Regions from separate parts of the Corynebacterium atrinae genome, predicted to be linked through region 1. Evidence: predicted binding sites of a transcription regulator. Region 1 holds the regulator's gene; each other region holds the start of a gene.
What was found. The regulator LexA, encoded in region 1, represses DNA repair genes until DNA is damaged. The targets are predictions, from matches to a motif close to CGAACANNTGTTCG.

Region 1 (3,274 bases):
ATGTCACTCGACCCGGGCAAAGACGCCGATCGACAAGATGAGATTGACCAAGCCAAGTCGTACTTGGACATCAAGTTGGCAAAACTCCCCAAAGGACGTGAGAAATCGCGAGAAGTCAAAGAAATCCGCTGGATGATTGAGGAGCTTAGGATTAGCCTCTTCGCCCAACGCCTCGGTACCGCCCGTCCGATTTCCTTGCGCAGGATCGAAAAGGCAGTGGATAAGCTCCGCTAATTTAAAGAACCGATCAGCGATCCACAGCCGAGTCTTCCTCTCGAGCCCTTCGATGCATGAGCCGGATCTCTGATTCAAAGTCTTCAGCAGACTCGAAAGACTTATACACGGACGCAAAGCGCAGGTACGCCACCTCGTCCAAGGCGCGGAGTGGCTCAAGGATTGCGAGGCCGATGGCGTTGGCGTGCACCTGTGAGCTGCCATGGCTACGCACGGTCTCTTCTACTTCTTGAGCAAGCCGCTTCAGCGCGTCATCCGAAACATCCCGACCCTGACAAGCGCGCCGCACACCAAGCACGACCTTGTCACGACTGAACGGCTCCGTCACGCCATTGCGTTTAACTACCAACAGGACGGCTTTCTCGATGGTGGTGAAGCGTCCCTGGCACTCGGTGCACTCCCGTCGACGACGAATCGCGGCGCCGGCATCAATGATGCGAGAGTCAATGACTCGGGAATGATCGTGGTGGCAAAACGGGCAATACACAGTGAACTTCCTCAGCTAGCACAGGGAGCGAGATGATCGCACCAGTCATTGGCCTGGCACAGAGCTCATGGTACCCGCCGCCGATCACGATGTAGCTGGCTCGACTACTGGCCTGCAGCAGCCGGGGAAGAAGAGTAGCTATATCCCGTATCAATCGCCCCCGGGGTGGAGTCAGTGCCACTCTGCGACAAGGCGGCGGTAACCACGCAGACGCCAAACACCGCACCAAGTAGGTAAGTTCCGAAAGCTTGAAGGCTGCGCCGTCCAAGGCTGACAGTCTTCTTGGTTGGACCCGGATTTGTTCGAACGGATTCCAGCTCTTCACCTCGCCGCTCCGTTCGATCCGAAATGCGTAGAGTTCGAACAACTCGCTGCTCTGCCGCCGCCTCACGATAACCGGAAGGCTCCCACACAGCCACCGCAGAAGGCGAGGAAATGCGGACATGCGGAGCGCGGCGACCTGCAGTAGTGCGATTGAGCGAGATGGTCATGATGATATCCTTTCGTCGATGTGCGTCAGAGTATCGAGCGGACCCGACACTCTCGAACAGATATGACGTTCATATGTTCGATGTAGCTGCTATGTTCGATTTATAGCACCCGTTCGAAAAAATGTCCACCCGCCGCAAAATATCTCGAACATTCGTACCAAGTCGTGGTAAACATGTAGGTGATGGATGGCTCGGCAGAATCCACCATTCGAACTAGACACCTCAACCAGCCCGTTTCCCCACAACCACACCCCAACCGCAAAGGACCCAAAATCATGGCACGCAGTGGCTCAACTCCGAAGGTCGACCCGACCGGCAAACCAGACCCCTCCGAACTTTCAGATCGCCAACGCCGGATCCTCGAAGTTATTAGGGATGCGGTGGTTCTCCGTGGCTACCCGCCAAGCATTCGGGAAATCGGTGACGCTGCTGGCCTACAGTCGACCTCCTCCGTCGCCTATCAGCTCAAGCAGCTGGAAAAGAAGGGATTCTTGCGCCGCGACGCCAACAAGCCGCGCGCCGTTGATGTACGAACCCTTCCTTCCACCGACATGAAAAAGAAGCCGGGGCGCCGCTCGGCAGCTGAGGCATCTGGACCCAACTACCCCGATGCCCCTACCGACGCCAGCCCGACAAACTTCATTCCCGTTGTTGGACGCATCGCCGCCGGCTCGCCCATCCTCGCCGAGCAGGATGTGGAGGAGTACTACCCGCTCCCTTCCGACATCGTCGGCGAGGGAGAGCTGTTCATGCTCAAGGTAGTGGGGCATTCCATGAAGGATGCTGGCATTCTCGACGGAGATTGGGTCGTTGTTCGTTCCCAGCCAGTAGCAGAGCAGGGCGAGTTTGTCGCTGCCCTCATTGAGGGTGAAGCCACAGCCAAGGAGTTCCACAAAGACTCCACAGGCGTGTGGTTACTCCCCCACAACGATGACTTCGCTCCAATCCCAGCCGAGCATGCGGAAATCATGGGCAAGATTGTGTCAGTTCTTCGTAAGCTCTAGGGACTGCATCTCTCCCATCGTCAGATGTCTGATGTAACCCCCTCGCAGCGAGCTAGACTATGCAGTCGCATCCCGACGTTACCCCCGAATTCGGGATGCGCCGAGGAAAAAGGGCCGCTCGTTACCGATGTAACAAACATAACTCAACGCGCTGAGCGGTTGTTTCGCGGATTTTCGGCCCAGAATTGCCCGAATGGGACCAAATGTGATGCGCTTTGTTGGGCTTTGCCCCCGATTTTTTGGGAGAATGGCACAAACGGGCATTTACCCGACCGATTGTGTGGGAACGCGAGGAAATTGTGATGTATGCAGAGGAGCGTCGTCGGCAGATAGCCTCTTTGACGGCCGTCGAAGGGCGAGTCAACGTCACTGAGCTAGCTAGTCGGTTTGACGTTACCGCCGAGACCATTCGTCGCGATCTCGCTGTCCTGGACCGGGAGGGGGTTGTTCACCGGGTTCACGGTGGCGCAGTTGCCAGCCAAACATTTCAGACAGCCGAGTTCTCCCTCGACGCTCGATTTCGCTCCGCCCCGACTGCAAAATCAGCAATCTCCCGGGCAGCCCTCGAATTCCTCCCCGAAGCTAATGGGGGACTGTTTTTAGACTCCGGAACCACCATCGGCACCCTGGCAGAGTTGATCGCCGAGCAGCAAGATGCTGGCCAGTGGTCAATCGTGACCAACAGTCTGTCAATAGCGCTGAACTTGGCCAACAAGGGACTGTCGAAGGTGCAGCTTCTGGGTGGCTCCGTTCGTGCGATTACCCAAGCCGTGGTCGGCGACACCGCGCTTCGCACTCTGGCTCTTATGCGGGCGGACGTAGCCTTCATTGGTACTAATGCCCTGACCTTGGATCACGGCTTGTCCACGGCGGATGCCCAAGAGGCAGCGATCAAGTCCGCGATGGTCACCAACGCCCACAAAGTTGTCGTCCTCTGCGATTCAACCAAGCTCGGAAACGACTACCTCGTCAGCTTTGCCAGCATCAGTGATATCGACGTCGTTATCACGGACGCATCGGCGCCGGAGTCCTATGTTTCCGCACTTCGGGAACGCGAA
Region 2 (3,274 bases), 620 kb from region 1:
CGCAGGCGCATAGACCTTCAAGTGCGAAGAGTGCCAGGCGTTGGTACAGGGTGGCTGTTCGCGCTGTGCGTCCAACTGCCAGTGGCTTGCCTTTGGTGTCGTGCAGCATTCCTAGGTCGAATGCTGCGGCTCCGAGCTTCAGGATGTCGAACGGAGTCAAAAGGTCCCCTGTGTTGGAGAGGAACACCGAGTTAGAGCTCATGTTCTTAACGTCGTCGGTGGTCATGCTCACCACAACTGAGCCGACACCTTGACGGTTAATCTTGCTCTCGTCCGCCAAGTGGGTTTTCAGAATAGCTTCGAGCTGGTCGACTGCTCTCACTGAGCGGCGACGTTTGTCTTCCCCTTCCGGAACAGTGGTGTTGGCTCCGGGGCGCAGTCCGGGAGCTAGGGCGGCCTTGAGCATCGCTGCAAGTGAAGCAGGCAGGCTGGCAACTACGCGGACATTGCCGTCTTCTTCCGGCTCCCCGATGCTGAGAAAGCGACGCTTGTAGCCCGCGAAAGGATCCTTGGTGCCATCCGTCCGGCGTGCCGCTGCGTTGGCGTTCTTGACCTGCCTGCGTAACCAAATGCGAAGATCTTCTGGGGTTCGCTTCTCCGCCTGCTCCAGAGATTGTTCGTGGAGGACTGATTTGCTGGGGCGAGAGCGCTCGCCGAGATTCCGCAATTCTTGAGAGATGATGCGTTGTTTCTCAGCCGCGACTTCCTGGGCCTTCTTACGGGCACGCTCTTGAGCTTCACGGTCGCGTCGGTGGCGCGCCTCCGCTTCTTTGCGGGCGGCCTCTTCCCGGCGCCGACGTTCCTCTGCAGAATCTGCCTCCGCCCCATCCTCCGGAGAGGATGGCGCGGCAGATGGCATGGGCGCAGCGGGCACCGGCTCGGCAACTGGGGTGGTGAACAGGTTTTCCCCGCGTGCCAGTCGGTCTACGGCTTCCCGATATGAAATTCCCAAGGTCTTGGTGAGGTATTCGACGGACCTAGTCGATCCAACAAGACGTCCGGCATTGGATCGCTCAGCAATCCACGCAAATGCCGCGTCGGCGGTGGATTTGGCGCCAGTAATGGACTCGAGCTTGACCATGCCTTCCCGCACAGCTTCGAAGTCAAGCGAAGAGGGATCCGACATGACAGAGGCTAATTGCGCCATGGCAGAGACAGCCTGGTCAACCAGTGCGTCAATGTGGTGCTTTGTCGACATCTTCCCCTCCAATCCCCCCGATTTCATCGCTTACACTTTCGACAATAACACCGTTCCAAGCGCAGTCAAGGCCAATGGCCGAATAGTTGTTCGATCACCCCCAAACGTGTTAGAACTTTTACTCTATGCCCATTTTTCCGATGATGTTGTAAACTATCCTTGACATGCACCTTAGGAAGAAGGATTCAGCATGTAGTCAACATAGTCGACCAGGAGGTACATGGCCTTCCAAAAATTGCCCTCGTGACCCCTCTACCGCAACCACCCACTCAGGAGCTCGACACCATGAGCGATCAAGACCAGCAGAACATGGTCCGCAAGTACCGCCGCTGGCACGAGCTAAGCCAGGCGGAACTGGCCGAGAAGGTCGGAGTATCACGACAGACCATCGCCAACATTGAGCGGGGTAACTACTCTCCCTCAGTCCACCTCGCACTTTCCATCTGCAAAGTGCTCAACCACACCGTCGAAGAAATCTTCGGCGAAGAACAGGAAGGCAAATAGCGTGAGCTATTCAGACGACATCATTGCCCAAGCGGACGCATCCGTCGATGACGAATTCGAACGGCAGATGCTGCACAAATCATCGACTGTCACTGTGAAATGGATGTCTTGGGCAATCCTTGTCACCGCGGCAATGTTGGCTTGGGTCCTCGACGGGCTTGACACACTATGGACAGCCCTCATCTTTCCTGCGCCCCTCGTCGCATCATGGATTGGCTTGGCGTGGCTCCGCAAGTCGGTGCCTGCACCGCGACCTGTTCCCCTTTCCCGAATCGACTGGATAGCACTCATCTTTATCATCGTTATTTGGCTGGCCGGCATTGCCGTTAAGGGGTTTGGATCTTCTTTGGCTTTCACCGTAGGTGCCGCCGTTGGGGCAATCCTCGGCCTGCTCGCGGCAGTTTTCCTTGCCTCTCGCATCCCAGCACGCCAGCGGAGGAAGGATATTCAGCGTCTGAACGACGATGCAGAGGCGGAAGATACCTAAGCTTGAGCTACCGGTTCCTGCTCAACCACGATTTCTGCCTTCTTACTGGAGCCCCTGAACGCCCACAGTTTGTTAATCATAAAATTCACCGGCATTGCCACAATGATGGAGATTGCGGAGGCCCAGTAGAACTTGGTTCGCAGGCCCGTGGAGTCGTCGAAGATGTCAACGGGCAGAGTGAGGGGCGAGGTTGGGTTCATCAGCAGAGTCAGGACGATCTGGCTGACCACAAACGCGCCAATTCCGGTCAATAGGAAGGGGAAGAATCCACGCCACCAACTGCGGCGAGGATAGCCCCGGAAGGTCCAACTGCGGTTCAGCTGGTAGTTCCAGGTGTTGGCCACGAGGAAGGCGATCGTGGCGAAGACGTGGTACCAGCGAATGTGGAAGCTTGATCCCAGCAGGTTGAGAAACGCATCGTGTTCGGAGATGCCCCAGCCCCAGCCGCTGATCTTCTTGGTCAGGTAGACCACGAGCAGGTTGACCACAGTGCCCGAGCCGCCGACGATCCCGAACATGATGAATTGTCGGAACGTAGTGGAAAACCGTTCGCTCAAACCGCTTCGCTCCGCCATTACGGCCCTACCCTCGCTTCTTACCGGATATTAACCACTCAATCCTACTGGTGGAAGCGGAAAATAACTAAGAAAGGCACGTTGCTCACCAGAAATTGGGTCCTCAAAGCGAAGTTCGGATGCTCGAAGATGGAGTGGGGTCGAGAAATCGTACAGGGACAGGCCTTGGTCGACGGGATAGGTGTCGTCGCCGATGATCGGACATCCAAGGTGGTTCAGCACCGCCCGAATCTGATGGGTGTGCCCCGTGAGAGGTTCAACTTCAACAAGCCCCGAACCAAGCTCCGAAGCAACCGACCGAACTATCGTCCGCGTGGGCACTCCCTGACCATCCGACACCACTTCCACGGCTCGCCTCCCCGGCACTTTCAAGAGATCAACCCGCACCTCAATCTCGCTACCAAAGTCCACGGAACTAGATACCCGTGCGTGATAGGTCTTTCGCACTTGCCCGGCCTGGAACATCCGTTGGTACAACCCTCGGGTCTTTGCTCGTCGTGAGCACAGGAG
Region 3 (3,274 bases), 1.0 Mb from region 1:
GAAGAGTACGACCTGCCGAAGAAGCACAACATCATGCCCATGTAGCTCGTTGTGTAACGAACTGATAACCTCCGCACGATGTAGTCCATGTACCAGCCCCAAATTTTCTCTAGGAGTTAATCCCTATGCTCAGCAGCATTCTTGATCTGTCCGGTGACATCCTCAACTACGTCTACATGATCATCAACCAGATCATTAGCGGCAAGTAGACGTTCTTTGGGTCAGACGAAGCCGCCGCGCGTCCCGCTGTTGCCGGGAAACGGCGGCTTTAGTGATTCTCCCTGGGCTGAGCAATCCCACGGGCATGCCCGTGGTGTGTGAGCATTTCCAGGTTCTGCAGGGGGCCTTCTAGGTCTCCCGGCTGTCAAGGGGGCGTCCCCATTCGGAGCAGCTAGGGCGTTCGTGGGGCGGTGGTGGTTTCTCCGGTTCGCCTTGTTCTCTCTTTTGTGCTTGGGACTCCGACCTAATCCTCGCCCTGCGCTTCGTAATCCGCTGGGACACCGTCTGCAACCACCGTCTTTCGCTGGGGGCTAGTGGCCCATCACCTTCGGACTCCGCCCAGGACCCGTCATCAAACAAGAAGTACTTCCGCCTCGTCACCGGATCCATGACATACGTCACCCGGCGGTCTGTCTTCATCGCATGATGCTTCACACACAACGCCGCCAAATTCGCTGCTGTGGTGGGCCCGCCATCGGCGTGATTGATCCGGTGATCCATCTGTGCTCGATGAGCAGGGGCATCACACCCACCGACTGCACACGTCCCATCAAGGCCGATGACGAGGGAGCGGATATCTGAGGGGGTGGCATACGCAGACGAGACTTTCTGAGCAATCGCATCGAGATCAATCTCCACATCAACCCGGTTAAGCAGATCTTCGGTCTGCTTTGCGGTGAGGTACCCGACCCCGGAGACCCATGCTGGGGCATTCGGGATATCGGATGCTCGGTAGATGTTGAGGGTGACATTCGTTGACCCCTCACCCCTCATCAAGGCCACGAAGGCGTCTGCCTGACTGATCCCATGGGCGATGGCGTGCTTGCGGATACGAAGGTCGATTTCTTGGGCGACGACCCCATCGAGATCAGCATGCAGGAAGCCCCGGCCGTCGTCGAAGGAGATCGAGACACTATCAACCGGTTGTGGGGCGGGATCCTCGGAGGAGATCGACTCATCGAGCATGGTGATGATCGCATTAAGGCGCTGTTTGATCTTTCCTGGTGTGGGAAGGATCTGATTAGTACGAGTAGGGGTGAGGAATTCTGCTAGTTCGGTATCGATGAGGTCGAGGTGTTCGGTGATGGTGGTGTCTGCTTTACACAACACACCGTCAATCGTCTTCAAGCGGACAAGGTCGAGGTGGAAGTACTCCTCCTGAATCTCCTTCAACTTCGGCAGCTCGTTAAGCCGTTGGTGGGCGCTGATCGCGGACATGAGGTAGTGATCCCCACGCCCCAGAGAACGCCGTAGCTTAGCGAGGACGATGTCAATGTCCTCATCACCATTGGGGAGGACTGATTGCCAGAGTTTGTGGTCTTCTTGGCGTATCTGTGTTCCCCGCCGGGCTACTGGGTCATGAGGTGAGCTGACCGCGAAGTAGTGCTGGGGGCCGGCGGCTGCCTCTTTCAGGTGCGCCTCCACCATGGAAAAGCCAATCTCAAGCGTGAGTGGTAGCGCTTTGCCTGGGTAGAAAATGTCACTGCTCATGTTCGTTCACCCCCTTGCCCCTTCGATTAGGTGTTCTAACTCCAATAGTAGAACACAATATCGAAACACGCAAGGGGTAGGGCAATGTTTTTGTCCAGGTGGCGCATGTTCAGTGCTGGCAGACTGGCCGCGTTGGCGCTAGTCAGAGGGCTGTGGTGTGTGCAGCTGCGCACAGCACCCCTCTGGGGGCTAGGACTTTGTTTTGGCTCGCATGTTCGTTAGGCCGCGCCATCCGATGAGTAGGAGGCCGGACATGATGGAGGCGACGATGATGAAGGACCAGTGGGGTAGTTCCCCGTGTCGCAGTGCCCAGATGCCTAGTCCGGTGATGGCGGTGGAGAGCCAGATGATGAGGCCGCCGGGAGCGATGGGGAGTGTGGGCTTTTTCGTTGCGTAGCAGATCGCGTGTCCGGTGATCCCGCCGAGGAGGAATGGCCAGAAGGTCCCCAGGACGTTGAGTGTGGTGAAGGGGGCTTCTGGGGTGTTGTGGGCAAGGCGGGCGAGGATCGCGAAGGTGAGGATGGCGATGACATCCGCAAGGATGATACGAGAGGGGGGCACGAGGTTCTCCGGTTTCACGCTGAGAGCTGCTGGATATACAGCTACTTTATCCCGCGATCAGATGACCCTGGGGCGGCCCGGTACTACGCCTTCGGGGAATCGGGCGGCGTCGAGACGCGCGAGCAGCTCCCCTGGGCTGTGTTGCAGGTGGAAGCCAGACTCTTCGGGGTAGAGGAAGTACAGGCCCCAGAAGTGTACTGTGGTGCCTTCGACCTTGAGTGAGCGGATGTTCGGATCGGCTACGGAGGTTGGCTCACCGACGATCAGTCCGGAGAAGTCGGAGCCTTCGTAAGTGTCCTCGATTGTGTCTCAGGCCTGGAGTGTGGTGCCGGGTGCCAGCCAGGTGTCCGCGAGGTAGGGAACGCGGGCGGTGAACTTGAGCTGATCATAGGGCCAGGTGATTCGCTGGGCCTCTTCCTCGGGCAGTGTCGGGGCTTGGTCGAGGGGAGTCCAGTCGGCAGGCAGGGTGATCATGAGCTCCGCCCGGTCGACATCCTTGCGGCCCCGGGGAACGTTCATCCGATGCGAGGACATGCCGGAGGTGACGAGGGTCCACAGTGGGCGTTCGGGGGTGGGTGCCCAGGAGTAGACGTCGATGCGAGGGCCCTGCGGGACCATCTCATGCCACACGGTTGGTTCGCCAGGGAGGAAGCGGGAGAGGTGTTCTGGGATGGCCTCGAGGAGAATCTCGCTGAGGTCGTCGTCGGAGGGGCGTGGCCGGAAGAAGTTGAACATGGGCCCCGCCCTATTCGGAAGCTGTGAGTCCGCGGCGGGCGTAGTGCGCAAAGTAGATGATCCAACCGATGACGGTGACCAAGGCGAAGGAAATGAGTCGGTAGATGAGGGCGGCGCCGGTGGCGTCGACGGCGGTCATGCCGGAGGCGACCAGGGTGGCGAGGATGGTGGCTTCCACCGTGCCAAGCCCACCGGGGGTGACCTGCGCGGAGCCGGCGATCTTAGCGGTGGTGTACGCGAGGAGGACGCCCATGATGGTGGTGTGATC

Region 2: a site for LexA is predicted at 1,278-1,291, ahead of CATRI_RS04765 (HNH endonuclease signature motif containing protein). Genes of this name have one in related genera too.
Region 3: a site for LexA is predicted at 1,734-1,747, ahead of CATRI_RS12400 (HNH endonuclease signature motif containing protein). Genes of this name have one in related genera too.

The regions. Positions count from the first base shown of each region.
Region 1 is NZ_CP046977.1:1,556,312-1,559,585, forward strand. Features, by position in the region: gene hrpA (ATP-dependent RNA helicase HrpA) at 1-234, shown strand, start outside; gene nrdR (transcriptional regulator NrdR) at 248-721, opposite strand; gene CATRI_RS07645 (hypothetical protein) at 826-1,212, opposite strand; gene lexA (transcriptional repressor LexA) at 1,488-2,216, shown strand; gene sugR (transcriptional regulator SugR) at 2,519-3,274, shown strand, end outside.
Region 2 is NZ_CP046977.1:935,915-939,188, reverse strand. Features, by position in the region: gene CATRI_RS04765 (HNH endonuclease signature motif containing protein) at 1-1,198, opposite strand, end outside; gene CATRI_RS04760 (helix-turn-helix transcriptional regulator) at 1,484-1,702, shown strand; gene CATRI_RS04755 (hypothetical protein) at 1,704-2,189, shown strand; gene CATRI_RS04750 (GtrA family protein) at 2,186-2,764, opposite strand; gene CATRI_RS04745 (pseudouridine synthase) at 2,795-3,274, opposite strand, start outside.
Region 3 is NZ_CP046977.1:2,554,221-2,557,494, reverse strand. Features, by position in the region: gene CATRI_RS12405 (acyl-CoA carboxylase subunit beta) at 1-45, shown strand, start outside; gene CATRI_RS12400 (HNH endonuclease signature motif containing protein) at 349-1,710, opposite strand; gene CATRI_RS12395 (DUF3054 domain-containing protein) at 1,900-2,271, opposite strand; partial or broken gene CATRI_RS12390 (suppressor of fused domain protein) at 2,329-2,889, opposite strand; gene CATRI_RS12385 (lysylphosphatidylglycerol synthase transmembrane domain-containing protein) at 3,017-3,274, opposite strand, start outside.